Regions from separate parts of the Paenibacillus sp. FSL R10-2736 genome, predicted to be linked through region 1. Evidence: riboswitches for the same ligand, from Rfam matches in the RefSeq annotation. Region 1 holds a riboswitch; each other region holds the start of a gene.
The links. A riboswitch is a leader RNA that binds a small molecule or an ion and turns the genes downstream of it on or off. The one in region 1 is predicted to bind cyclic di-AMP.
Positions count from the first base shown of each region.

Region 2: it holds a riboswitch for cyclic di-AMP, as region 1 does, so the genes downstream of both, NSQ73_RS33080 (hypothetical protein) here and NSQ73_RS30705 (C40 family peptidase) in region 1, are expected to answer to the same signal.
Region 3: it holds a riboswitch for cyclic di-AMP, as region 1 does, so the genes downstream of both, NSQ73_RS23560 (hypothetical protein) here and NSQ73_RS30705 (C40 family peptidase) in region 1, are expected to answer to the same signal.

Region 1 is NZ_JBBOBN010000002.1:579,011-586,872, reverse strand. It holds gene NSQ73_RS30735 (transglycosylase domain-containing protein) at 1-213, shown strand, start outside; gene NSQ73_RS30730 (DNA-3-methyladenine glycosylase) at 313-993, shown strand; gene NSQ73_RS30725 (AbrB/MazE/SpoVT family DNA-binding domain-containing protein) at 1,264-1,743, shown strand; gene NSQ73_RS30720 (YwhD family protein) at 1,837-2,343, opposite strand; gene NSQ73_RS30715 (M1 family metallopeptidase) at 2,448-4,463, shown strand; gene NSQ73_RS30710 (hypothetical protein) at 4,508-5,305, shown strand; cyclic di-AMP (ydaO/yuaA leader) riboswitch at 5,523-5,661, shown strand; gene NSQ73_RS30705 (C40 family peptidase) at 5,719-6,147, shown strand; cyclic di-AMP (ydaO/yuaA leader) riboswitch at 6,535-6,678, shown strand; gene NSQ73_RS30700 (C40 family peptidase) at 6,684-7,175, shown strand; gene NSQ73_RS30695 (GNAT family N-acetyltransferase) at 7,423-7,862, shown strand, end outside.
Region 2 is NZ_JBBOBN010000002.1:1,134,501-1,142,362, forward strand. It holds gene NSQ73_RS33040 (GntR family transcriptional regulator) at 1-381, shown strand, start outside; gene NSQ73_RS33045 (ATP-binding cassette domain-containing protein) at 396-1,325, shown strand; gene NSQ73_RS33050 (ABC transporter ATP-binding protein) at 1,329-2,231, shown strand; gene NSQ73_RS33055 (ABC transporter permease) at 2,224-3,513, shown strand; gene NSQ73_RS33060 (hypothetical protein) at 3,526-3,720, shown strand; gene NSQ73_RS33065 (class I SAM-dependent methyltransferase) at 3,795-4,424, opposite strand; gene NSQ73_RS33070 (hypothetical protein) at 4,554-4,685, shown strand; gene NSQ73_RS33075 (hypothetical protein) at 4,807-4,995, shown strand; gene NSQ73_RS33080 (hypothetical protein) at 5,446-5,889, opposite strand; cyclic di-AMP (ydaO/yuaA leader) riboswitch at 6,065-6,232, opposite strand; gene NSQ73_RS33085 (MerR family transcriptional regulator) at 6,810-7,211, shown strand; gene NSQ73_RS33090 (oxidoreductase) at 7,208-7,862, shown strand, end outside.
Region 3 is NZ_JBBOBN010000001.1:5,502,846-5,510,707, forward strand. It holds gene NSQ73_RS23550 (MATE family efflux transporter) at 1-720, opposite strand, end outside; gene NSQ73_RS23555 (flotillin family protein) at 899-2,320, opposite strand; gene NSQ73_RS23560 (hypothetical protein) at 2,343-2,888, opposite strand; cyclic di-AMP (ydaO/yuaA leader) riboswitch at 3,046-3,232, opposite strand; gene NSQ73_RS23565 (glycoside hydrolase family 88/105 protein) at 3,505-5,871, opposite strand; gene NSQ73_RS23570 (hypothetical protein) at 5,904-7,100, opposite strand; gene NSQ73_RS23575 (polysaccharide deacetylase family protein) at 7,208-7,862, opposite strand, start outside.

The DNA of each region.
Region 1 (7,862 bases):
ATCAATCCGCAGTCCGGCAAGCTGGCTACAGCAGCCTGTCCGGAGAAGGAGCTTACGACCTTCATCAGCGGCACTGAGCCTACTGAGTACTGCGACCAGCATGCCGCCTCCGGCACCGATGCTCCCCCGGATGGGAGCAACCCTGAGATTGCCGAGCCTGTCAAGGAGGACCATTCGCTATGGAATGACATCAAACGCTGGTGGATGAACTGATCCGGCATTGCTGCCGCCGGAGACTTGCGTTACGATGGGATGAGCCCGGCAAGGCGCTCTCTTAAGCGTTAGTCCGCCGCAGGAAGGTGTCAACCATTCATGAAGCTGAATTCTTCAGGCGGACCGGACCTTTCCGCCCCGCAGCGGCTGCTGCCGCCTGCACTCTATGCGCTTGCGGCAGTAGACGCAGCTCCGCGCCTCCTGGGCCAGCATCTCGTCCGGCGCACCGAAGACGGTGATATCCGCTGCCGTATTGTGGAGACTGAAGGGTACGGCGGCGCAGAAGACAAAGGGAGTCATGCCTACGGAGGGCGGCGGACAACCCGTACAGAAGTAATGTTCAGCGCCGGAGGCGCTGCGTATGTATACCTGATCTACGGGATGCACTATTGCTTCAATGTGGTTACCGCTGCTGAAGACGAACCGCATGCGGTCCTTATCCGTGCAGTGGAGCCGCTTACCGCCAGGGACGCTGAGCTTATGGCTGCATACCGGGGAATTGCTGTCCGGAAGCCTTCGGATCTGTCCGGCGGCCCGGGCAAGCTGTGCCGGGCACTGAGGATAGACAAAAGCCTCAATATGGCCAGGCTTGATCTCCGCGGGGGGCCAATATGGCTGGAACAAGGTGAAGCCCCGGAATCTCTGGATATAGTCCAGGCTCCGCGCATCAATATTCCCTATGCAGAAGAATACGCGCTGAAGCCTTGGCGTTTCTATCTCCGGGGCAATCCCTATGTCTCGGTCAGCAGCACGGATGCGCAGCCGGTTATCCTCACCTGAAGATAGTTTCATTCCGCTGTTTCGGCTGGGCTAATTTGGGTAAAAAATAGAGAACCCTAATAAACCTCTCCCTTGGGATTACCCGAAGGGAGAGGTTTTATATTTTTTTGGCCCCATATCCTCTCCTACGCCGTAAAACGGGCTATTTCCCGTATAAGCGACAAGAAACAACATAATTTGTATGCGCTTTCCCCGTTCTCTAAACTTACAATTACTGCTATAATCAGAGATATCCACAAAAAATATAAAGATGTAAATGAGGGACATGGGATGAAAGATACAGGCATGATCCGGAGTTTAGACAGTCTTGGTAGAATTGTGGTTCCCGTAGAAATCCGCATGACACGAAATATTGACATTGGGGATCCCATCGAGTTTTTTATTCTGAATGAGGAAATTATCGTCCTCAGAAAGTACACCTCCACAGAATGCACATTTTGCAGAAGTCTTGATCATGTAACCTATTATAAAGATCAATTCATTTGCAATACCTGCCTCAAAGAGCTGAGCGACCCCGGGCGCGGATCTGAAGAGATCACAATCTCTCCAGGCCCTGCAGAGGAGAACGCCGAACCTGTCCGCAGTGGACGGAGAACGAAGACGGAGGAAATGAGCCAGCGGCTGGAGAAAGCGATGGAGGACCACCCCTATGCCAACCAGAAGGAGCTTGCCGAGGTGCTCGGAATCAGCCAGGCCAGAGTAAGCCAGTTGAAGCGCAAGCTAAATACTGCCGGCAGAGTGACTCCGTAGCAGCGCATATCCCATCATCTTATACATAAGGCTTGGCCCTCTGCTAACAGAGAGCCAAGCCTTGTTTTTTGATATGCATGTTCGTTCAGCTTACTACTCCGACAATGCCGCTTTCAGCTCGTCAGGCGAAGCGGCCCACCACTCTTCATTATGGGCGATCAGCAGTGATTTCAGCGCATTCCGCTCCGTAGACCCAAGTCCCTCCACAATAATCTTCCGTTTCAGGGCTGCATCCAGCTTATTGACATGATCGGCAAGAATCTTCCAGCCCCGGCGGGCTTCGGAATCAATCCACATCTCACAGGCGGTAATTCCGCCGTAGAACTGGCCCTCCGGTGTACGGTCCACAGCAACCCAGACCACCCAGACCTGTCTTCCTTCCGGTACATCCTCACGGTTCACGGAGAACTTAATCCCCTTCTCCACTTTGCTCTTGGCATGCATGGCACCGATATCGATAACGGCGATACCTTGATCAATAATAACAGGCGATACATTACCCAGATCAATGGAGCCTGCCCCGAAGCCTTTATGCTTACTCTTGGCATTCACAATATTCAAGGCAATCTGCTTTTTGCCCTCTGGTTGTACGTTATCCACAAGTGCACATCCTTTCCATTCACTAATTATTTAATTTTAGCTAATAATGCGCCGATTGCAAACATATACATCCCGTAGATGCTTGTCACGGGAGGAATCACAGTATGAAGCCACATTCATTAAGGTATACCCTCATCTTCGCAGCTCTGGCTGTTCTCACCTTGCTTGGAGGCGGAATATGGTTTCTTTCAGGGCACAGCCCTGCCGTATGGACTGCCTCTGCCCCAAAAGAGGCCAAGTCCCCCGCCGTCCTGCCGCAGCAGCAAATTGTGCAGTCCACTCTTCCGGAGATCACTCCGCCTCCGGTGTCGGAGGTTTTAAGCCAGCGTGTGGTGGAATATCACATGGATGTTCAGCTGCTGGCCGATACGGGAACCTTAGCAGCTTCCGAAACGGTGACCTGGATCCATCCGGGCAAAAAACCGGTCCAAGAGCTCTATTTTCACCTTTACCCCAATGCATTCGCTTCCGGCGATACAACCTTTATGAAGGAATCCGGAGGAACGCTTCGCGGCGACTCCATGCCTGCGGGCGGATACGGCAGCCTGACGCTGACGGATCTGCGGACCTCCGAGGGGATTTCGCTAATGCAGCGCACCCAGTATGTGCAGCCTGACGACGGCAATGTGAATGACAAGACCCTGCTTAAGGTCCACCTGCCCCAGCCGGTAAACGGTGGTGAGAGCGTAACACTCAAACTCCAGTTTGAGGTCAAGCTGCCGAAAATATTCGCCCGTATGGGAACCGCCGGCAACTTCGTCATGGCCGGCCAGTGGTTTCCCAAGCTCAGCGTCTACGAGCCCGCTGGCACAAGGGGAGTACAGGAGGAAGGCTGGAATCTGCATCAGTACCATGGCACATCTGAGTTCTACAGTGACTTCGGTATTTACAATGTAACCATCTCCGTCCCGTCCGGTTACAAGGTTGCCGCCACCGGATTTCCGGTGAAGAACGCGCGGCTGGTACAGGACCGAAAAATCTATCAGTTCTACGCAGATGATGTTCATGACTTCGCCTGGGCGGCATCGCCGGATTTTGTGGTTGCCGAGAAGGCCTTCTCCGCGCCGCAGGTGCCCGGAGTAAAGATCAAGCTCTATCTGGACCCGCTGCATAAGGATCTTCAGGAGCGCTACTTCCAGGCCGCAGAGGCTGCCCTGACCGCCTTCAGCAAATGGTATGGCCCGTATCCTTACTCCACCTTATCCATTGTAGTCCCGCCTGAATCTGGCAATGGGGCCGGGGGGATGGAATATCCGACGCTGATCACTGCCTTCGGTGCTGCCGAGGCATCGCCCGGCACTTCGCTTGAACGGACCGTGATCCATGAGATCGGTCACCAGTATTTCTATGGCATGGTCGCCAGCAATGAATTCGAGGAGGCGTGGCTGGACGAAAGCTTCACCTCATATGCCGAAGACCGGCTGATGGAGCAGGAATATGGCGTTGCCTCAAGCCTCCCGCTGCAGTCCAGTCTGGTCTCCTCCTCACAGCCGCTCAATCTGGAGACCTGGAAATACACCGGAGATGATGCCTACACGCGCAATGTCTATATCCGGGGCAAGCTGGTGCTCCGTGACATCGAACGGTTAGCAGGAGCCAAGAACATGGATGCCATTCTAGCTGCCTATGCCCGTAAATACCGCTTCAAGCATCCCTCGACCGCTGACTTCCAGAAGATTGTGGAGAAAGTGACCAAGCAATCCTGGCAGACTTATTTTGACCAGTACGTCTACAGCGGCGGAGCCCCTGATTTTGCAGTAGACGACATCAGGCTCACAGCTAAACGGGACGGCGGCAACGGAGCAGGCATTCAATATGATGCTGTAGTTGAGGTAAGCAACAAGGGCAGCCATTACGGGGATGTCCCTGTAAAATTTATTTTCTCGGACGGGTACTCGGTTCAGCAATACTGGAACGGCGAAGGGAAGACAACATCGTTTGAATTATCGTATAAGGCACCTCTGGTCTCCGCCGAGATTGATCCGGGACATTCCATACTGCTGGAGAGCAAGCATCTCAATAATTTCAGAATGGCGGAGCTTGAGCACAATACTCTTTCCCGCTGGACGCTCAGTGCGACGACACTGCTTGAAACCCTGCTCGGAACTCTTGTCTGGTGAGGTGAAGGATTGTGAAAATTTCGATAACCCGCGGTTGGCACAGCATGAAAGAGCAATTTTATATCCTGATTCTGCTATTTATCTACCGGCTGTTCTGGGGCTACTTCATGTACAAATTCATTAAAAGCGCCGTCGTTCCGGTACTGCTGCGTTATCCGGATGCGGATGCCGGCGGCAGTAGCATAGGCAGGCTGCTGTATTATATTGAGGGGCAGACTGCACTGCACACGGACCCGGACGTCCGGCAATGGCTATGGCTGCTCCTGGCACTGACTCTGTTGCGGCTGCTGCTCTCCCCCTTTATCCGGGCGGGCCTGCTGCACGAGCTACACCAGGAACGTGCCGGGGAGCGCGGACTGTTCTTTTTTCCCGGGATGAAGCGTTATGGGCTGCCTGTCCTGCTGTTCAGTCTCGTTGAATGGGCGCTGGCACTTCTGCCGCTCTATTGGCTGCTGCCGAAGATGTACCGTCTGCTTCTGAACGGCATTCTCGATTATCCGCTGCTGCTGACGCTCGTGCCTTATGTGCTGGGCTGGCTCATCTACCTCTTCCTTATCCGCAAGCTGCTGCTGTATATGCAGTTCGGTTATACTGCAGGCACGGGCATGTTCACTTCGCTGCTGATCTGTCTGAAAGTCCTTTTGCACTCCATCGGGATATCCGTCATTATAGGCGCAGGAAGTCTGGTGACGCTGTTCCTCTGCGGCGCTGCAGCGCTCTTCTGTCCCGGTCTCCCGGCCCTGCTCCTGCGCCAGGCAGCCCCGCTGCCATCCACTCTGTTCAAAATGTGGGGCATAGCCGCGCAGTATCATCTCTGGTCCAGTAAATCATTCCCACAATAATCGGCCGCCAAAACGGCATACTAAAAGAGTCATCGCCCCTCTGGTGAGGTGCATGACTCTTTTTTGTTTACAGCTGCGATAAGTGCATTTGCAAAACTGTAAATCCTCTGGTACAATGATGCCTGTACTACTAGTAACAAATTTGTAATCTTTCAAATGGAATTAAGCAGCTATGTAACCGAAGCCTTTAATCTTATGTCGATATGTCACTATTCTGGTGCACAAAACGCCGAATTCCCTGCACCGGGGAGTGGGGGAACCATATTTTGGGTGAATTGATCTCGCTTTAGAGGGATCATAGGGGAACCTTCTACCGAATCCTTAAGCTAACCTCGCAGGCCTTGGAAGGAGTACATCTTTTGAGAAGTCAGAACTTTAAGAAGAAATGCACCGCAGCAGCGCTGGGTCTTGTGATGGTATTCACACTTGGAGCAGGCAGCGCTTTCGCAGATTCCAAAATGGATACTGTGATCTCAAAAACCATTGGAACGTCATATAAAACCGGGGGCACCAGCACCAGCGGCTTTGATTGTTCCGGATTCACCAAATACGTATTCAAGAGTATCGGCCTTACCTTGCCGCGCACCTCTAAGGCACAGTTCAGCGTTGGAACAGCCGTATCCAAGAGTAATTTGCGTTCCGGTGATTTGGTATTCTTCAATACCCTGGGCAACGGAGTTTCCCATGTCGGTATTTATGTCGGCAATGGCAAATTCGCACAATCCTCCACTTCGCGTGGTGTAACCATCAGTTCGATGAGTCAGGCATACTGGGCCAACCGCTACGTTGGCGCTAAAAGAGTGATGAGCACAACAGCCTACCAAGCTGTCGCTTACGATTGAACCCTTGAACATTTCCTCGAATATTCGTACCTCTAACAACTAAATGTAACTTATACGAGCCCGGTTTTGATTATTGCCGTAATCATTTCCGGGTTTTTCCTTTTCCTTATTCTACCTTTTACACTCATCTGCAGGCCCTGAAACACCTTTTTATCCCAAATCCAAAGAAAAATTCATCAATAGCTCACCTGCTGCGTAAATATGAGTCTTTCTATGCAGCTATAACTCTAAAAAACGCAAAAAAAATGCATTAATATGTTATAAGTGATTGCCAAGCGCCCTAGTCTTTGCTACAATTATCGCAGTGAGCTTTTAGTAACATTTTTGTAATTATTGAATCGCTTTTAACAAAGGTTTTGTCATGTATTGAATAACAGCTAATCCTAATCAACAGTCGTGCCGAGTTCCCTAAAGATTTAGGGAAACGGGGGAACCAACTTTGGGTGAATTGACCTCCTATTCTAAGAGGGGTCATAGGGGACCTTCAACCGAACCCTTAAGCTAACCTCGTAGGCATTTGGAAGGGGTATTTACTTTTGAAGAAGAAGCTAGCAGCCGCAGTACTAAGCTTTTCCATCATCTTCACCATTGGAGCAGGAAGCGCTTTCGCGGATTCCAAAATGGATAAAGTTATCGACAAAGCCATCGGGACCAAATACGTATCCGGCGGTGTATCCACGAACGGTTTTGATTGCTCCGGATTTACAATGTATGTTTTTGATAAGATCGGCATTAACCTGCCTCACCAATCCGGTTCCCAATATCAGATGGGCACTGCTGTATCCCGCGATGAGATGAGACCGGGCGATCTTGTATTCTTCAATACAAGCGGCAAAGGCATTTCCCATGTCGGTATTTATGTTGGTGACGGTGAGTTCGCACATGCTTCTTCCTCGCGTGGTGTAACCATCAGTTCGCTGAGTGACAGCTACTACGTCAACCGCTACGTTGGCGCCAAACGGATTATGAGTACAGATGCTTACAAGACTGTGGCTGCGGATTCCGAAGACAATGACGATGTGCAATAATTTGTCCTAATATAAGCGCTTTTCCAGGATTTTTGCCGAAATCTTGGAGGAGGGCTTATTTTTTTGTCTATAAAATTACTTACCCCGCTCTATATTTGTAAAACACCAATTTCGCTCTTTCATAAAATATTTTTTGGCGTTTGTCAAGTTCCGGTCTTTCTGCAAGGTTTTTGCGTCGAATCCGGCTCGTTTTGTATATAATATTTATAGAATGAAGTAATGTCCCCTTGAAAGGAGGCCTCTGCTTATGATAAGTTCCCCGGTAACTTTTTATGTTGTTCCTATGGAGTCGCGGCATGCTGCTGAGATCTGTGAGTGGAACTACAGGCCCCCGTATAATATTTACGGCTGGATGCCCTGGGAGCAGATGCAGGCGCTCGGTGTTGAATTCGGTGATCCGCAGCTGCGCAGTGAGCAATACGTTTCTGTTGTGAATGGACAGGGAATCCTGTGCGGCTTCGCCCAGCTGTTCCCTATGGAGGGTGTAGTCCGGCTTGGAATCGGCATGCGGCCCGATCTGTGCGGTCATGGCATGGGACATCTCTTCATGAAGGCCATCGTTCAGGCGGCGCTGCAGCGTTATCCGGAACGGGAGATCGATTTGGAGGTACTGACCTGGAATCAGCGGGCCATCCGTGCTTACCAGAAATGCGGATTTACCATAACGGATACTTATGAACGCAGAAC
Region 2 (7,862 bases), 560 kb from region 1:
CAAATTAATGAGAACAGTGCAGAGCCGCTGTATCATCAGATCGAAACCCAGCTGAAATCGCTGATTATCTCTGGCACGATCACGGAGGGCACCCTGCTTCCTTCCATCCGTGAATTTGCGGGTGACCTGAAGTGCAGTGTGATCACCGTCCGGCGGGTCTATCAGGATCTGGAGAATGAAGGGCTGCTGCGCACAAGACAGGGAACGGGCACCTTCGTCTCCCATGTAGGAGACGGAACCATGGCAGGCTATAAGCAGGACGCCATCCGCAAAGCGCTGGAGAGTGCAGTGGATGTGGGGCTGTCCGTACATTGCAGTGAAGATGAGCTGACACAGCTGTTCAAGGAAATTGTGCAGGACAAATACGGGAAACAGAAATGAAGGACGGGGATCTCATGGTACAGCAAGCCATAGAACTACGGAATGTGTGCAAGAAGCGGAGGGGCAAGACGGTAGGGCCGCTGAATGTTAATCTGCCGCAGGGATACATTACTGCGCTGGTGGGCCAGAACGGCTCCGGCAAAAGCACGCTGCTGCACATGCTGCTGCAGCTGACTTTTCCAGAGGAAGGCGAGATCCGCTGGTTTGAGGAAGCCTATCGTGACGGGCTGCCGCTGCAGCTCCGCCAGACTATCGCTTATGTACCGGAGATCTCGCAGAATGAAGAGAATCTCTGGACAGCCAGCGAGGCTGCCGGATTCCGCCGACACTGGTATCCTGCCTGGGACCAAGGCTATTACGAGGAGCTGCTCCTGAAGCTGGAGGTGCCGGAGAATGCCAGGCTGGGCAAGATGTCCAAGGGTGAACGCCGCAAATTCGAGATTGCCGCGGCCCTGGCTGCGAAGCCCCGGCTGCTGCTGCTGGATGAGCCGTCTTCCGGCCTTGACCCTTTTGCCTGGAAGATTATGATTGAGACTCTCCAGCGGTACATGGATGAGCATGAGGCTACCATCGTGATCTCGACCCACATTGTGGAAGAGGTGCGGCGGCTGGCGGATTACATTGTCCTGATGCATCAGGGGCAGCTGCTGGGAATGGCCGAGAAGGACAGCTTGTTCGGCTCCTGGAGTGAAATATGGGTTCAGGCAGAAGGCGGACAGGCGCTGGAGGAACTGGCAGCAGAGCTGCCACAGGCGCTGGAGCTTAAGCTGGAGACGCCGGGAGTGGCTTCATTTTTGACCCAGCAAATCTATCAATATGAGAAACGCATTCATGATTTGGGCGTAAAGGTTATCAAGAGCCGCAGCCTGGAGCTTGATGAAATCCTAAGCTTATGGAGCCGGGGACATCGTCCGGTTCTGATTGACCAGAAGAGAGGGGAATAAGGAATGGAAGCTTTGCATTTGGAACAGGTAGTGAAGCAGTACGGTGATAAGACAGCAGTCAACGGAATCAGTCTGAAGGTAGAACAAGGCGAAATTTACGGTCTGCTGGGTGCAAACGGCGCCGGCAAAACGACGACTATGCGCATGGTGCTGGGTCTGATCTATCCAGATGAAGGCCGGATTCTTTATAACGGCAAGCCGTATAGTACGGAGCTTCAGCATCTGATGGGTTATCTTCCAGAGGAGCGGGGGCTCTACCCGAAGGTCAAAGTAAGCGATCAGATTATCTATCTGGCCCGGCTTCGCGGCATGCCGGCAAGTGAGGCGGATAAGAGCCTGCGTTACTGGCTGGACCGGTTCGACGTTCCGGAATACTACAATAAGAAGATTGAAGAATTGTCCAAGGGCAATCAGCAGAAGATGGGCTTCGTCGCTGCCGTCGTCCATAAGCCGAAGATTCTGATTCTGGATGAAGCCTTCAGCGGCCTCGATCCGGTGAATGTGGAGCTGCTGAAGGATACAGTCAGAGAGATGCGGGATCAGGGCACGAGTATTCTTTTCTCCACCCACCGGATGGAGCATGTGGAGGAGTTATGCCGCAATATTACGATTCTCGACCGCTCGAATACCGTAGTTCAGGGGGATATCCGTGAGATCAAGAAGGGGTATCCGCGGGAAGCAGTCGTCCTGCGTACAGCGGGGGAAGTGAACGGGCTTGCGGAGATTGCCGGAGTTACTGCAGTGGAGCGCCAGGAACGCGGATATCTGCTGTCCATCAGCGAGATTGGTGCAGCGCAGCGCATTCTGCAGCTGGCCATGGCCCAGGGCGAGGTAGAGCATTTCGAGATTAAGGAACCGACGCTAAACCAAATCTTTATCAGAGCGGTGGGTGAATCTAATGAATAAGATGGGGAGCATTATCAACTTCACATTCAAGAACAAGGTAAGAACCAAGTCCTTCATGATTACAACATTAATTCTGGTGCTCCTGCTGAGTATCGGGATGAATATTCCTTATCTGATCAAGGTGTTTAAGGGAGAAGACGGTGCTAAGGAAGCTACGCAAATCGGAGTGGTTGCCGAGCAGGGCTTCCGGCCTGCCGAACTGCTTCTGGCGTATACACCACCGGCTGAAACAGATGCCCAAGTCGAATTCACAGCTTATACCTCCGCAGATGATGCTGCGCTGAAGCAAGGGCTGGAGGACGAGAAGATTGAGGGTTATCTCACCTTTGCTTCAGAGGGCAGTGAGGGGGTACCTCCGGTAACGTATCACAGTAAAGACGGGGATATCAGCGACAAAGTGCAGAGTTATCTTCAAACTGCTTTGCAGCAGGTGAATACCGGACTTATTGTCGGCGATAAGCTGACGGAGAGCCAGGTAGCAGCGATATTCGCTCCAGTTTCAATTGGTACAGAGCAGCTGAATGCAGATGCAGCAGCCTCGGGTTCAGAAGAAGGGGATGCCAAGCCGGTCATTAACTATGTTGTCGTCTACGTCCTGCTGATGCTATTCTTCATGTCGGTGATGATGACCGGCAACATGATCGCCGCTGAGATTACCTCGGAGAAAAGCTCGCGTATCATGGAGATTCTGATCACCAGCGCATCACCATTAACACAGATGTTCGGCAAGGTCATCGGGATCTTCCTCGTCGGCCTGCTGCAGATCGCCATTATATCTGCCAGCATCGCTGTTAACCTGATGCTGCCGCACAATTCCGGCATCCTGACTGATTTCGACCTGGATCTGGGACAGCTGAATGCCAGCATTCTGGTGTATGGATTTATCCTGTATATCCTGGGTTACTTCCTGTATGCCCTGATGTATGCAGCTGTAGGTTCGATTGTCAGCCGGACAGAGGATCTGGGGCAGGCAGTTATGCCTGTGATGATGGTGGGCTTCGTCAGCTTCTACCTGCCGCTGTTCAGCATCTCGAACCCGGATACCCTGCTGGTTAAGGTAGCGAGCTTCGTTCCATTCACCTCTTCACTCAGCTTGCTGCTGCGGATCGGCGTTGGCCATGTGGCCTTCTGGGAGATCATGGTCTCACTGGCAATCCTGCTGGCAACGACCTTCGTCTTCGGCTGGCTCGCCGCCAAGATCTACCGCACCGGCGTCCTGATGTACGGCAAGCGTCCTAGCATCAAGGAGATTAGAAAAGCGATGAAGGCTTATAAGATCTAAGGAGTGGGAGTTATGGATAAAAAGCATCAGCAAAACGCCGGATTGTTGTTTGCAGCTTCTTTTCTTTCACTAACAGCGAGCCGGATTATTCATTCTAACGGAAGCAACCTGATAGATTTCACGCAAGGGATGCTAACGGGTATAGGCATTGTGGGTATGGTGGTGACCATCATAGCTTTTGGCAGATATCAGAAGCGCAGCCAGTAAACATAGATCAAAGCCCATTCGCCGGGGGAGGCGGGTGGGCTTTTTCTACTTATGCAGACAGTGCGCTTGGAGCGCTATCCTTCCTTTTTACATTTTATAATTAAGAAGTTTAAGGAAGGTTTGTTTTTCATATTCTTACCGGGCTCATCTATTTCTGATATCTCGACCAGACCATAGTTGGCAAAGTCTTGTTGAATGGAGTCAGCATCATAAAAAAACATTTTCACTCGGTCCATGATTTCGAAATAGTCTGTATCCAGTTGGACGCCTTTACCGTACATTGGTACTTTTTTGGATACCGTTGTAAAGACCATATATCCACCAGGCTTCAGCTGATTATAACAATCCTGAATGAACTTCTCCCGCTCACGCTGATCCAATAAGTGAATCAGGGCATAGCAGAATATACCGTCATAGAGTTTGTTGTCAAATGGCATATCGGTTACCGAGCCGTGGTAAACATTCATATTCAGTCCGCTCTGCCTCGCCAGGTCAATCGCTGTTTGCGAAATTTCAATACCAGTAACGTCTATTCCATTGTCCGTAAAAACCTTTGCATTTCTGCCATATCCAATGCCGGGAATCAGGATGTCTTTAACATTCTTTTCAAGGAAAAAGTCCTTGGTTAGGATGGCCGAGTCAGAAGGTTCAAATCCCCACATCGTTTGTTTTTCTATGAAGCTTGCTTCCCAGAACTCCGTCATAGCCCGATCTCCTTTAATTTCACCAGATAGTTATTACAGACACATTATATCTACAATAAAACCGATTAGCAATGTTATTGTTAATCCTCGTATCTAAACAGATAGACTTTTGTGAAGCGGGCGGATATTATGTTAGATGGATTTAGAACGATTAAGCAGCAGAAGCTAAGTGATGATCTGGAGCTGAACAGTGTGGTAGTGAGCTATCTGGATGATTTCAATGATATCTATAAGTGGATTGAATATGCATCGGATGATTGATCGCGAAACGGGCTTATGAATAATGCTGTTCTATAGAGTGAGTACAAACCACCCCAAACTGGTTAAAACCCAGCAGATAGTGTACCTTAGTAATATTAGTAATTAGGAGTGGTGATTTTTTGTGAAAAAAAGTAGACAGACCCCCGTGCTGGTCGTGCTCTCCATCCTGCTGATCATTATCAGCAGCCTGATCCCGTCAGACAAATCGACCTGGCTGGGAGCACTGCAGACCATCTTGCTGGGCGTCGGGCTGCTCGGATGCTGCATGGCTTTTTGGCGGTTCGCCAAGGGCGGCAAGGGCAAGCGCTGATTTCTGGCACTGGAACGGATAGCATAGCAAATGGAGAGCCGTGGCGGATGCTACGGCTTTTATTAATATGTACGACGTCTGCGGATTTACTCTATGCAGCGCTTGCTACGCGGACTGAGAGGACCTTATTTTGTGAAAAAGTCTGCTTTTTTGCCTGTTGCGGACTCAGGAGCGCTTATATTGTTCAAGGGAGCTCAAAATGAGGCGAAACTGGTTAGTTAAGGTCCTCTGAGTCCGCATGGATCGCTGATTCGCCTGATTGGGCGAAATAACGGATCTACAGTCCGCATGGATCGCAGTGGCATGATTAAAGCTATTGATGCAGGAGCAAACACACGTCCTTAACCACATTGATCCTAATCAATCCACCAAAATGAATCCACGATCTACCATAACCAAGCTACTGTAATCATTCTGGCCTTAATAAGTCAGACCCCACCCAGCAGCTCCCTATCCCGCCGACGGACGCGGGACAGCTGGCCGCGCAGCAGCCATCTGTTCGCGAATCCCTCTGAGCTGCGCTTTCAGCTCAGGGACGCTTCGCTGCAGGATGAGGCTGATCTCGGGCAGCGGCAGCTGGATGCCGTACCATAAGGCGCTGGCGATCTGATCCTCCCAGGTGAGCAGGGCAGAAGAGCAGCGGCCGCGGTCTTGAGCAACCAGCGAGCATTGCCGGATGCATTCCCTGTAGGCGGCAAGGGAGAAGTCCGATGGGATGCTGCCCTTCAGCCACGGCTCATAGAGTGCCGCGAATGTGGCAGTTGTGGCTTGATCGGCGCGGGCGCCCTTCTCCAGCAGCAGACAGCTTAGCGCATAGATGGTTCCGCTGTATTGTTCAATATAGCCGGTGAATCCGGCAGCGGCAGCTGCTTCGGACGATAATGGGTCTGGCATGTGGACACGTTCCTTCCTGAATGTGGGCGATTTATAGTTTGGATATGTAGCTGATTGGTTTGCCGAAATGCTGATCCGCCGGAATAAGTGCGCAAAAAACCGCAGACAGAGGAGGACCTCTGCTGCGGTTTTGTTGCAGGCGTAAGAAGCCTGGGGCAAAATCGTGGCGGATCAAGATCTCTCTCTTTACGCTTACGGGGTTAGCTGTCGGATTCGGACGGTGAGAGTCGCCCTACCTTTTGAGACTGCGTAATTGAAGTCTCCTTCGGATTCACCCCAAGTAGGCCTGTGGCCTGATGGTTCCCCCGTTTTCCGCTTAGCGGAAATTCAGCGTGCATTCACATTTTCACTGGTAACTTTCAACACGAATCATACCCTTTCAGGGTTGTCTTTGTAAAAATGGAAAAGAGTGCTTCTGCGCCGGATTTGCAATAAATTGCTGCTTTGCGAGGAATATTGGAGACTAAAACCATATATGTGGCCGATTATCATCCGTTTATCTCGCTCAATCGCCGTTTTTTATTTTTGAGAGGCAGCGGCAGGAGAACTCCGGAAATATTAATGCGTTAGACGGAAATACCGTCAATAATGGATTTTTGAAAAATGGTGTATTAGTGAGTAATCGGGAGATAATGGGAGATCGATGTTATTGTATGCGTTACCCGTAAGGCAAATAGATTCGTGATTGTGTTATTAGGGTAATTATGGCGGTTTACAAATTGCCCCTGAATTAGAGCCTGATTCTACGAAAATGCTTCCGTTCTAGCCCTGCAAACGATACATCCCGGAGGGCCTAATCCCCCGTTTCCCGAACGCTTGACTTGGACCATACTCCAGGGATTATCATTTGATTCTGTAAGGGCAGACTGTCAATAAAGTACCAAGCCTGAAAGCCAGACTAAGAAGGAGGCCGGCAGCAAATGGAGACTGCTTTTACGATTGCCGAGGTAGCAGAGCGGACAGGACTCAGCCAGGATACCATCCGCTATTATGAGAAAATCAAGCTGCTCCCCCCGGCAAGCCGCAAGGAGAACGGCCAGCGGGCATACAGCAGGCGTGAGCTGGACAGGGTGCACTTCGTCGCTATTCTCAAAAGAACCCATATGCCGCTGCGCACCATTCAAGAATATATCCGGGCTTCAGCGGAAGAGGACTACGAGGAATGCTACAGTGTGCTGGACGGGCATAAAACGTTGATTGAAGAGCAGCTCACGGAACTTACGGCGGCACTGGAGCTTATGCAATACAAGCTGAAGAACTTCCGGGAGCTTAAGGACGGCAGGTTCATCGCGGAAATGGAACAGAGGAGGAACGAGGAATGAATACTGGGATGAATCAAGAGACGAACAGCGGGTTATATAACGCGAAAGCTAAGCAGCAACCGATTCTTTCCGGATATGGTCCGGACACTACGGCAGAGCAAGTAATCCAAGGCCATAATCTGAGCGGTAAAATAGCGGTCGTGACCGGCGGCTACTCCGGCCTGGGCCTGGAGACCACACGTGTCCTGGCTGCCGCGGGGGCCACTGTGATAGTTCCCGTTCGGACACCGGAGAAGGCCCGGCTTGCCCTTGCCGGGATTCCCGGTGTCGAGCTGGAGGCGCTGGATTTGCTGGACCCGGCATCTGTGGATGCCTTCGCGCAGCGGTTCCTGGACTCCGGCCGGCCGCTGCATATGCTGATTCACAGCGCAGGCATCATGGCCTCGCCGCTGGCCCGCGACAGCCGCGGGTACGAAGCGCAGTTCGCGACCAACCATTTGGGGCATTTCCAGCTGGCGGCCCGGCTCTGGCCGGCGCTGGTGCAGGGCGGAGGCACGCGGGTAGTCTCCGTATCTTCACGCGGCCATCGCATTGCCGGTGTTGATTTCGCAGACGTGAATTTTGAGCGTAGAGCCTATGAGAAATGGACAGCCTACGGCCAGTCGAAGACCGCCAATGTGCTGTTCGCCCTTGAACTGGACAAACGCGGGC
Region 3 (7,862 bases), on a different contig from region 1:
CAGGTCGCGGACCCGCACACGCAGTACCGTGTCAATCTTGAACAGGTACACCAGGGCAAAGATCATGCCCGCATACCGCGCGATATTGACCGCCAGCGTCATCCCCAGCACACCCATGTGCAGCAGGTTAATGAAGACTACGTTCAGTAGTACGTATAACAGATTCATGATCAGCGACAGCATCAGCGAAGCCCGCGTCCTGCCGACGCCGCGCAGCGCACCGCACACCGCCTGAACCACGGCGATCCCCAGATAAGAAATACTGCTGCCGATCATGTAGATCCGGGCATTATCCAGCACATCGGCGGAAGCTGTTCCGAACAGCAGGTTCAGTATCGGCGTGTGGAAGCCCATGAGCAGAAGTCCGATTCCCACGGCGATCAGCGATACCGAGGTAACCGAACCCGCCGTAGCCTGGGATACCATCCGGTCGTTGCCGCTGCCTTTGTACTGCGCAACGACCACTGTCCCGCCGGTAGCAATGGCAACGAATACGTTGATCAGGAATATATTCAGTGAATCTACCATATTCACCGCACTGACCGCCGCCATGCCGGATGAGCTGATCATCGCAGTGTTTACCAGATTAAGCCCGATGATGAAAGCCTGGTCAATCAGGATCGGAATAAATAAAGCTACAATTTGCCGGTAATCCATCCCTTCCCCGGAAAGGTACTTCTCCAGCCATTTTTTGGCCGGCAGTCGAGCCTGAAGCTGCATAAATATATCACATTCTTTTCTGTAGAATAATTGCGAGCAGACAGTACATTCCTTCCAGTTTACTACAAATCCAGCTTCACGTCTGTGACCAGTGAGAAAAACCGGCACACAAAAAAGCAATAAATCCGCAATTCTCCATTAACGAAAGAACGGCGGCTTTATTGCTGCTGTATATGAATTACTGCTCTTTATCCCGGCCAAGCAGTCCGCTGAGCGCTTCGGTCACATTCATACCGGTAAGCGTCTGGGTCAACTCAGGAACCTGGGCCATTATTTTGGCGATATCACCGGTAATTTTGTTCACGCCTGAGGTAGCTCCATCCTGGGAAATCACTGTAATCTTATCCACCTTGGCGAGCGGGGAAGCAATTTTCTCAGCCAGCTCCGGCAGTATTTTCAGGAATTCCACGGTAAGCGCAGCTTGTGTGAACTGTTTGTACGCTTCGGCTTTCTTCTCCAGGGCTCCCGCTTCCGCCGCTCCGGCCAGCTGGACAATCTCCGCATTCGCTCTCCCTTTCGCCAGCTCAGCTTCCGCCGTGGCCAGTCCGCGCTTGGTCGTTGTCGCTGCCTCGGCTTCCGCCTCAAGAATCTGCCGCTGCTTGGCGGCTTCCGCTCTCATGACCGTAGCCTGGTTCTCCGCCTGGGCAGGCTTGATCACCGTTGCCTCCAGCTCCCGCTGTCTCAGCTCGACTTCAATTTCCCGGACTGTGCGGTTGGCCTCCGCTTCCATCTGCGTGATTTTGACCTGTTCGGTAACGAGCGATTGCTTAATTTTGTTCTGCTGCAATTCATACGCAAGATCCGCCTGTGCCTTCTTCACTTCTGTCTCCAGCTTGAAATCCGCCTGCTTGATGTTCAGTTCCTTCTCAAACAGGGATTCCTTCGCGCGGGCGGCGGTTCCCGCTTCAATGGTGGCCTGATGCGCATTGGCTTTGGCAATGGAGGATTCCTTCTCCGCCTCGGCCTGCTTGATCTGAATGTCGCGTTCCGCTTCCGCCTTGGCAATGCTGGCATCGCGGCGGATGCGCTCAATTTCCGGAACCCCCATATTGTCGATATACCCTTTGTCATCCGTAATTTTCTTGATGGTGAAGCTGACGACCTCAAGCCCCATCTTGTCGAGGTCCTCCGAGCAGGTCTCCCTCATCTTGCTGTTGATTTCATCAGGCGTCTTGAGGATGGATTCCACCGTCAATTGCCCGATCAAGCCGCGCAGGTGGCCCTCCACCGAATGCAGGATAATCGTCTCGCGGTCTTCTTCCGGCCGGTCGATGAACTGCTCACTGGCCGTCAGAATAGCGGTGGGATCGCTTTTGATTTTTATCTGGGCGACCGCCTCCAGGTTGAGCTTGATGCCCTGCCGGGAGAACATCGCCTGCGCCGGAATGACATCGAAGCTCATCAGCATCATCGAGATGGTCTTATTGTTCTGGAAGCCGGGGATGACGAACGTACCGCCGCCCTGCACCACTCTTTTACCGCCGAGACCGTATACAATCATCGCCTGATTGGGCGGGACTTTTTTATAAGCGGTCACGATACTGAACAAAGCCAGCAGAATAACAACAACAATGCCCGAGATTAAATAAAGAATAACCATTTGGTCCGACACTCCCCGTCATTTATAATTCTCCGAATTCCCTCTCGAAGAGGGTTACTTCCGCCATTCCCTTATCCACCTTCAAAATAATCACCCTGTCGCCCCTCACAAGCTGCTGGCCGCTTGCTGCCCTCACTCCAATGGAGCGCATCGTTCCGTGCAGCACATATTTCATTTCCCCGGCTGTCCCATCCGCTGCAGGCACACTGATGTATCCAAGCTGCCCTGCCTGCTCATAATCCAATTCATTCATGCTGCTGTCATACCGGGTCATCACCCGGGCCAGCACTGCATACATCAGACACCCTGTCAGCAAGGCAATCATGGTACAGATCAGCACTACTGCAAGCACGCTCATTCCGCTGAAGCGGATAAGCACATAACCAGAGCCGCCCCAGACTGTGACAAACACCATCAGCGGGAGTATAGGCACAAAGCCCGGACCCCCGGCGTCACCGCCCCCCGCATGCAGATGACCCGCCAGGCCATGCCCGTGAAGTCCGCCGCTTAGGAGTAGGAGCAGTCCGACCCAGAAGCACACGATAAATATAGTTAAGATAACGATCACCTCCTTAGGCAGTTCAGATCACATTATAAAGATACTTTTTACGTTGTTATATGAATTGTTATTCTTGATTCAGACCGTCTTCCCCCACTGCCTGCACAGCAAAAAGACCACAGCAGCAGCAGGGCTCTCCGTGGTCGGTTAATCGATCATGGCGCTCATCCTCTCTCTTCGAGGCTTACGGGGTTAGCTGACGGATTCGGGCAGCGAGATTGCCCTACCTTGCCGGAGCACCGTTACAGCATGCAGCAAGGATTCACCCCAGGTGAGCGGCCGCTATCTGAGCAAAAGCCGTAATCACCGTTGGTTCCCCCGTTCCCATTACTGGAATTCAGCCATTTGAGAACAGTTAAATTTCATTCGGTTGTTGATTTGAATCTTACGCCTGCAGCCATTTAATGTAAAACGCTGCGGTTGACAAAAGAAGCCAAAAATGCCGTCCCTGCATGAATGAAGGCGTATTCTTTGCTTTCGTTCTTAAGCGGCCGATGATTTACTCCTTCTTGCTCCGTTTCTCTGGAGCAGTGCTGTTACATAGCAAAGAGGCTGTCTAGTAAGCAGTGAATCTGCTTACTAGACAGCCCCGGCCGGCAAATATTATCAATACAGTATAATTTCTTTATCGTTTCTGTGCTTCCAGCTCCCGCGTAAGCTCCAGCGCTTCAATACCGGCCAGCAGTACTATGCCAATTCCGTGAGTATCGTTGAGCTGCCAGGTGAGCTGCTCCTTGTAATAGAGCTTATTGAAGGAGTAGCCTGATCCCCGGCAGACGCCGTAGACATTCCCCTGCTTGTCGATGCAGTATTCGGCAAGGGCGTGCCAGCCGCGTATTGCTGCAGCGGCGTAGGGGTGCGGCTTGAGCAGCCAGCCTCTGCGCGCCCCTCTAGCGAATGCATACACGAACATTGAAGAGCAGGATGCCTCCGCATAGGATTCGGCATCCGTCAGAACTTGATGCCATAACCCTGCTGCATCCTGTAGCCGCAGATACCCTTCACACAGCTCCCGGAAATAATCCAGCAGCTCCGGCTGCTGCGGGTGCTGCTCCGGCAGAATCTCCAGCAGCTCGGTCAGTGAGAACAGCACCCAGCCGTTGCCTCTGCCCCAATGCACACCGTTCGGCTTGCCGAATTTATAGTCATAGACATGGTGCATAATGCCAAGCTCCGGCTGGAACAGCCGCGCGCGGTAATGCAGAAACTGGGCCACTGCGTCATCCAGATATTCAGCATTGCCGGTTAGCTGATAGTACCGGACCAGAAAAGGGGTGCTCATATACAAATCATCACACCACATCGTTCCCTGCATGAAGTCGGTCGTGCCCCGGGTGCGGTAAAGCGCACCCGCCTCGTCACGGGACTGTGTCCCGTGAATGTAACGGGCAATATATTCTGCCGCCCCGGCTGCTCCAGGCAGCGGCTGCACGCTGTGCGCTGCCAGCATCGCCGCACCGAATGAGCCGCAATCATCCAGGGAGTCGATTAGCGCCAGCTGCTGATTAATTCCCGGAGCGCCGTAACGGCCCGTGTCCCAGAGTGCATATTCATGAAGCCGTGTGCACTGCTCAATATGGCCTCTGGAATAAGCGGTGTAATGGGAATCATCCAGCACAATCCCTGTGCACAGCAGCCCGTATAACGTCACGCCCAGCGGATAATTCCAGCGTCCGTACAGCGTGCTCTCCAGATACGGCCTGACCGCTCCGCCGGGGCGGTCTACCCGCCAAAAGCAGCTCTCCGCCCCTTCCCCAAAGGGAGTATCCATCACAGCAGCCGCCGCAGCCTCCGGTGCAGCCGATGCAAGGAAGGTCCCCAGATACAGCCAGGGTCCTGCCTGCCCTTCCACAGGATGCGGCAAGACCAGGTTCACGGTGTCCGCTTCCGCTTCTCCCCCTGCGTCCGCCGCTTCCAGCCGGAAGCCCCAGTCCGGGCCGCAGCAGACGGCCTCGACCAGCAGATCATGGCTGCCGAAGCCCAGCGGCAGCACACATTCAAGCCCGGCACTCCCCCCGGGCTGGATGGCGGCAAGCCTGCCATCCACATAGACCCGGAGTGCCGCCACGTCCCGGCTGCGGAGGCTCAGCCGGGTGTCAGTGAAGCCCGGCGCTGTCACCGCCAGCCGGCTCCAGGCCAGCGCCTTCGCGCCGGGAACCTCGCCGAAGATACGCGCGAGATTCCCGGCGCAGGCCACGGTATCCGGCCATCCGGCCTGCGGATACCAGGCACAGCGGGACGCGAGCGCCGCTTCGGCCGCGCCGCTGCGGAATGCGCTTTGCAGCGGCTCCGCCTGGAGTGCTGCTGTTCCTCCTTGAGGAACGCCGGCGCGCTCGCTCTCCGGCTGCAGCATCCATCTGCTCTGCTGCGGCGCGCTGTAAATCCAGCCCTCACAGCCGCTGCGCCCGGCTGTCGGGGCCAGGAAATGCAGCGGCGCGCCTTTCACGCTGCCCGTGCCGAAGATGCCGCCGCAGCCCGTGCCGACTGCGGTGAATTCCAGCAGCACATGGTTCCAGCCCTGGCTTAGCCCGGTCCGGAAGTAGGCCCTGCGGTCCGGAAATACATCATCGTTCAGATTGGACTGGAACACGGCGGAGCCATTGACATAGACTGTTACCGGACCGAAGCAGCTGACAGCCAGCGGGATATCGCTCTCTGCATCGCTCCACAGCTTGCCCCAGACATAGACAAATTCCCCGTCCTGCAGCTCCGGCAGCCGTTCCTTCAGATTCATCTCATACCGGCAGTCGGATGGCCGCGGAAAGCTGTCCTCCAGATGCACCCGGTACACCGGAGGCTGCGGCGGATTGGCACCGATATAGCGATTGGCTACGATCGCAAGCACGGATTCGGTATGCTCTCCAGCCGTACGCACGATAGAATTCTGCGGATCAAAATATGCCGGAACACCAGCCTCCACAGTCTTGCTGTTCTTCACAGTCCCGCCAGCCTCCACAGTATTCCCGCTCTTCGCTGCCTCACCACTCTTCACCGTCACCCTTCCATTGCCTGCCCCACCGCCTATCACAACGCCACCTCACCGCCGGGATAGAGGGTGGAGCTGTACAGCCGCTTGGGCTGCGGCAGCTGCCGCCCGGGATGCACCGCCTGCAGCGGGAGCGGTTCGCCGGCATAGACGGCCGCAAGCTCATCCGTATAAATAATGACTTGCTCGGTCCCGCTGCCCAGCAGGTCCCCATGCACGGCGTATCCCTGCTCGGCAAACCGGGCAACGATATTCATATAGCCGTCATAGAGCGCGGGAAGCACAGCTTCGCCCCGGCGGTAAGCAAGAATATAATCCGGCGCATCCTTCCAGAAATGACTTACGGCTTCAACGATCGTCAGCCAGCCGTCCGTGGTGCGCTCTTCCTTCCACAGCTCCTGACCGGACTGGTCCAGCAGAAACATCGCATCTTTACCGCGCAGGCCCTTGCCGTCATCTTCACGGACCATACGGTCGAGACCGGCAATCTGCAGACCCGGCAGGTCGGGACGGAACCGTCCGAGCGCCAGATGCTGCGATTCAATGGAGCCTTCATACCGCCACAGCTCATGCCCGTCACGGTCATACATCACCGTCACACTGCCGCCGATCACCAGCTCCGGCACTCCGTCTCCATTCACATCGCCGACCCACAGGCAATCCGCATGATCCTCCAGATCATGGCAGCTCCACAGCCGGTTTCCGTCCGCATCCAGCAGATCATATCCGGCCATGATCTCATCACGCCCGTCTCCGTCAAGATCGAACACCCACGGATAATGCCCCACATTGCCCTGATGGGTCCAGAGCAATTCGAAGCTGGAGTTCAGTGCCCACAGCTGATGATAGCGGTCTTTGAGGATAATGTCGGAAGGATGTCCGCTGCCCTTCAGGTCGGCAATAATGATACAGTCATGGGCTTCCTTGGCCGGCAGCGGATGGACCGACTTGACCTTGCCCGTCGCCCCCTCCAGAATCTGCAGCCGGTCATCCATCACACACAGCACCTCAAGCGCGCCGTCTCCGTCAATATCGAAGATTTGGGCCGGATAATCCGACCCTGAGCTGCCTGCACCATTATCCGGCTTCCCGGTCTGCCACAACAGACGGCCCTCCAGATCATAGGCAGTCAGGCACTGCACCTGATGCGGAATATAACGGACATCCTGGCGGTTATCCGGCTGAACCAGCAGCAGCTCTGCCCTGCCGTCCCCGTCCAGATCACCGAGCAGCATTTTACATCTTGGACCGGCGGCTGAAATATCTATTGCGGCCAGCCGGTGCAGCGATTGATTTGTTTTTTCCACAGTAATTCCTCCTTATCTCTATCCCAGTCCTGTAATCAGCCTAACTCCACAGTCTGTCCTCCAGGCACCCCGACCACAGTTCCGGCAACCTCCAGCCAGACCGCAGCAGCTCCCGGATTGTATACAAAATCCCGTGCGGCAGAAAAAACCAGCCCCCGGCAGGCCTTCATATAATGAACCAGCTCCAGGTTGGTCACATACCAGATGTCGTCCCGGCCGCCGGCCATGGCACAGAAGCGCTCCATCAGCTCCCAGTTGTTATCATTGTCGAATTCGTAGCTATGGCCCCACACATACATCAGATAGAGATACTGGCGCTTATGCAGTCCTATAAAAGTCTCGCCGTGGGCAAGTAAATCCCGGTTATGGTGACAGGTGGCCTGCCACTCCAGCCAGTCCTCCGGGAGGGCGAAACCGCCGCTGCTCTGGACAGTACGGGCATATTCGATGCCCAGATGCGGCAGCAGCCCCTTGATCTCCGCCGTATAGGACCCGTTCGGATAAGACATTCCGCGGACCGGCTGGCGGATTAGCCCTTCCAATACTTTGCGGTCCTCCATAATCTCCTCAACGATATACTCCTGCGGGCAGCGTGCCATGGTCGGATGGCTCCGCGTATGCGCGCTGACTTCATGACCGCGGTACAAGGCGGCGACTTCCTCTGCCCGAATGCGGTCCCCTTCTCCAAGC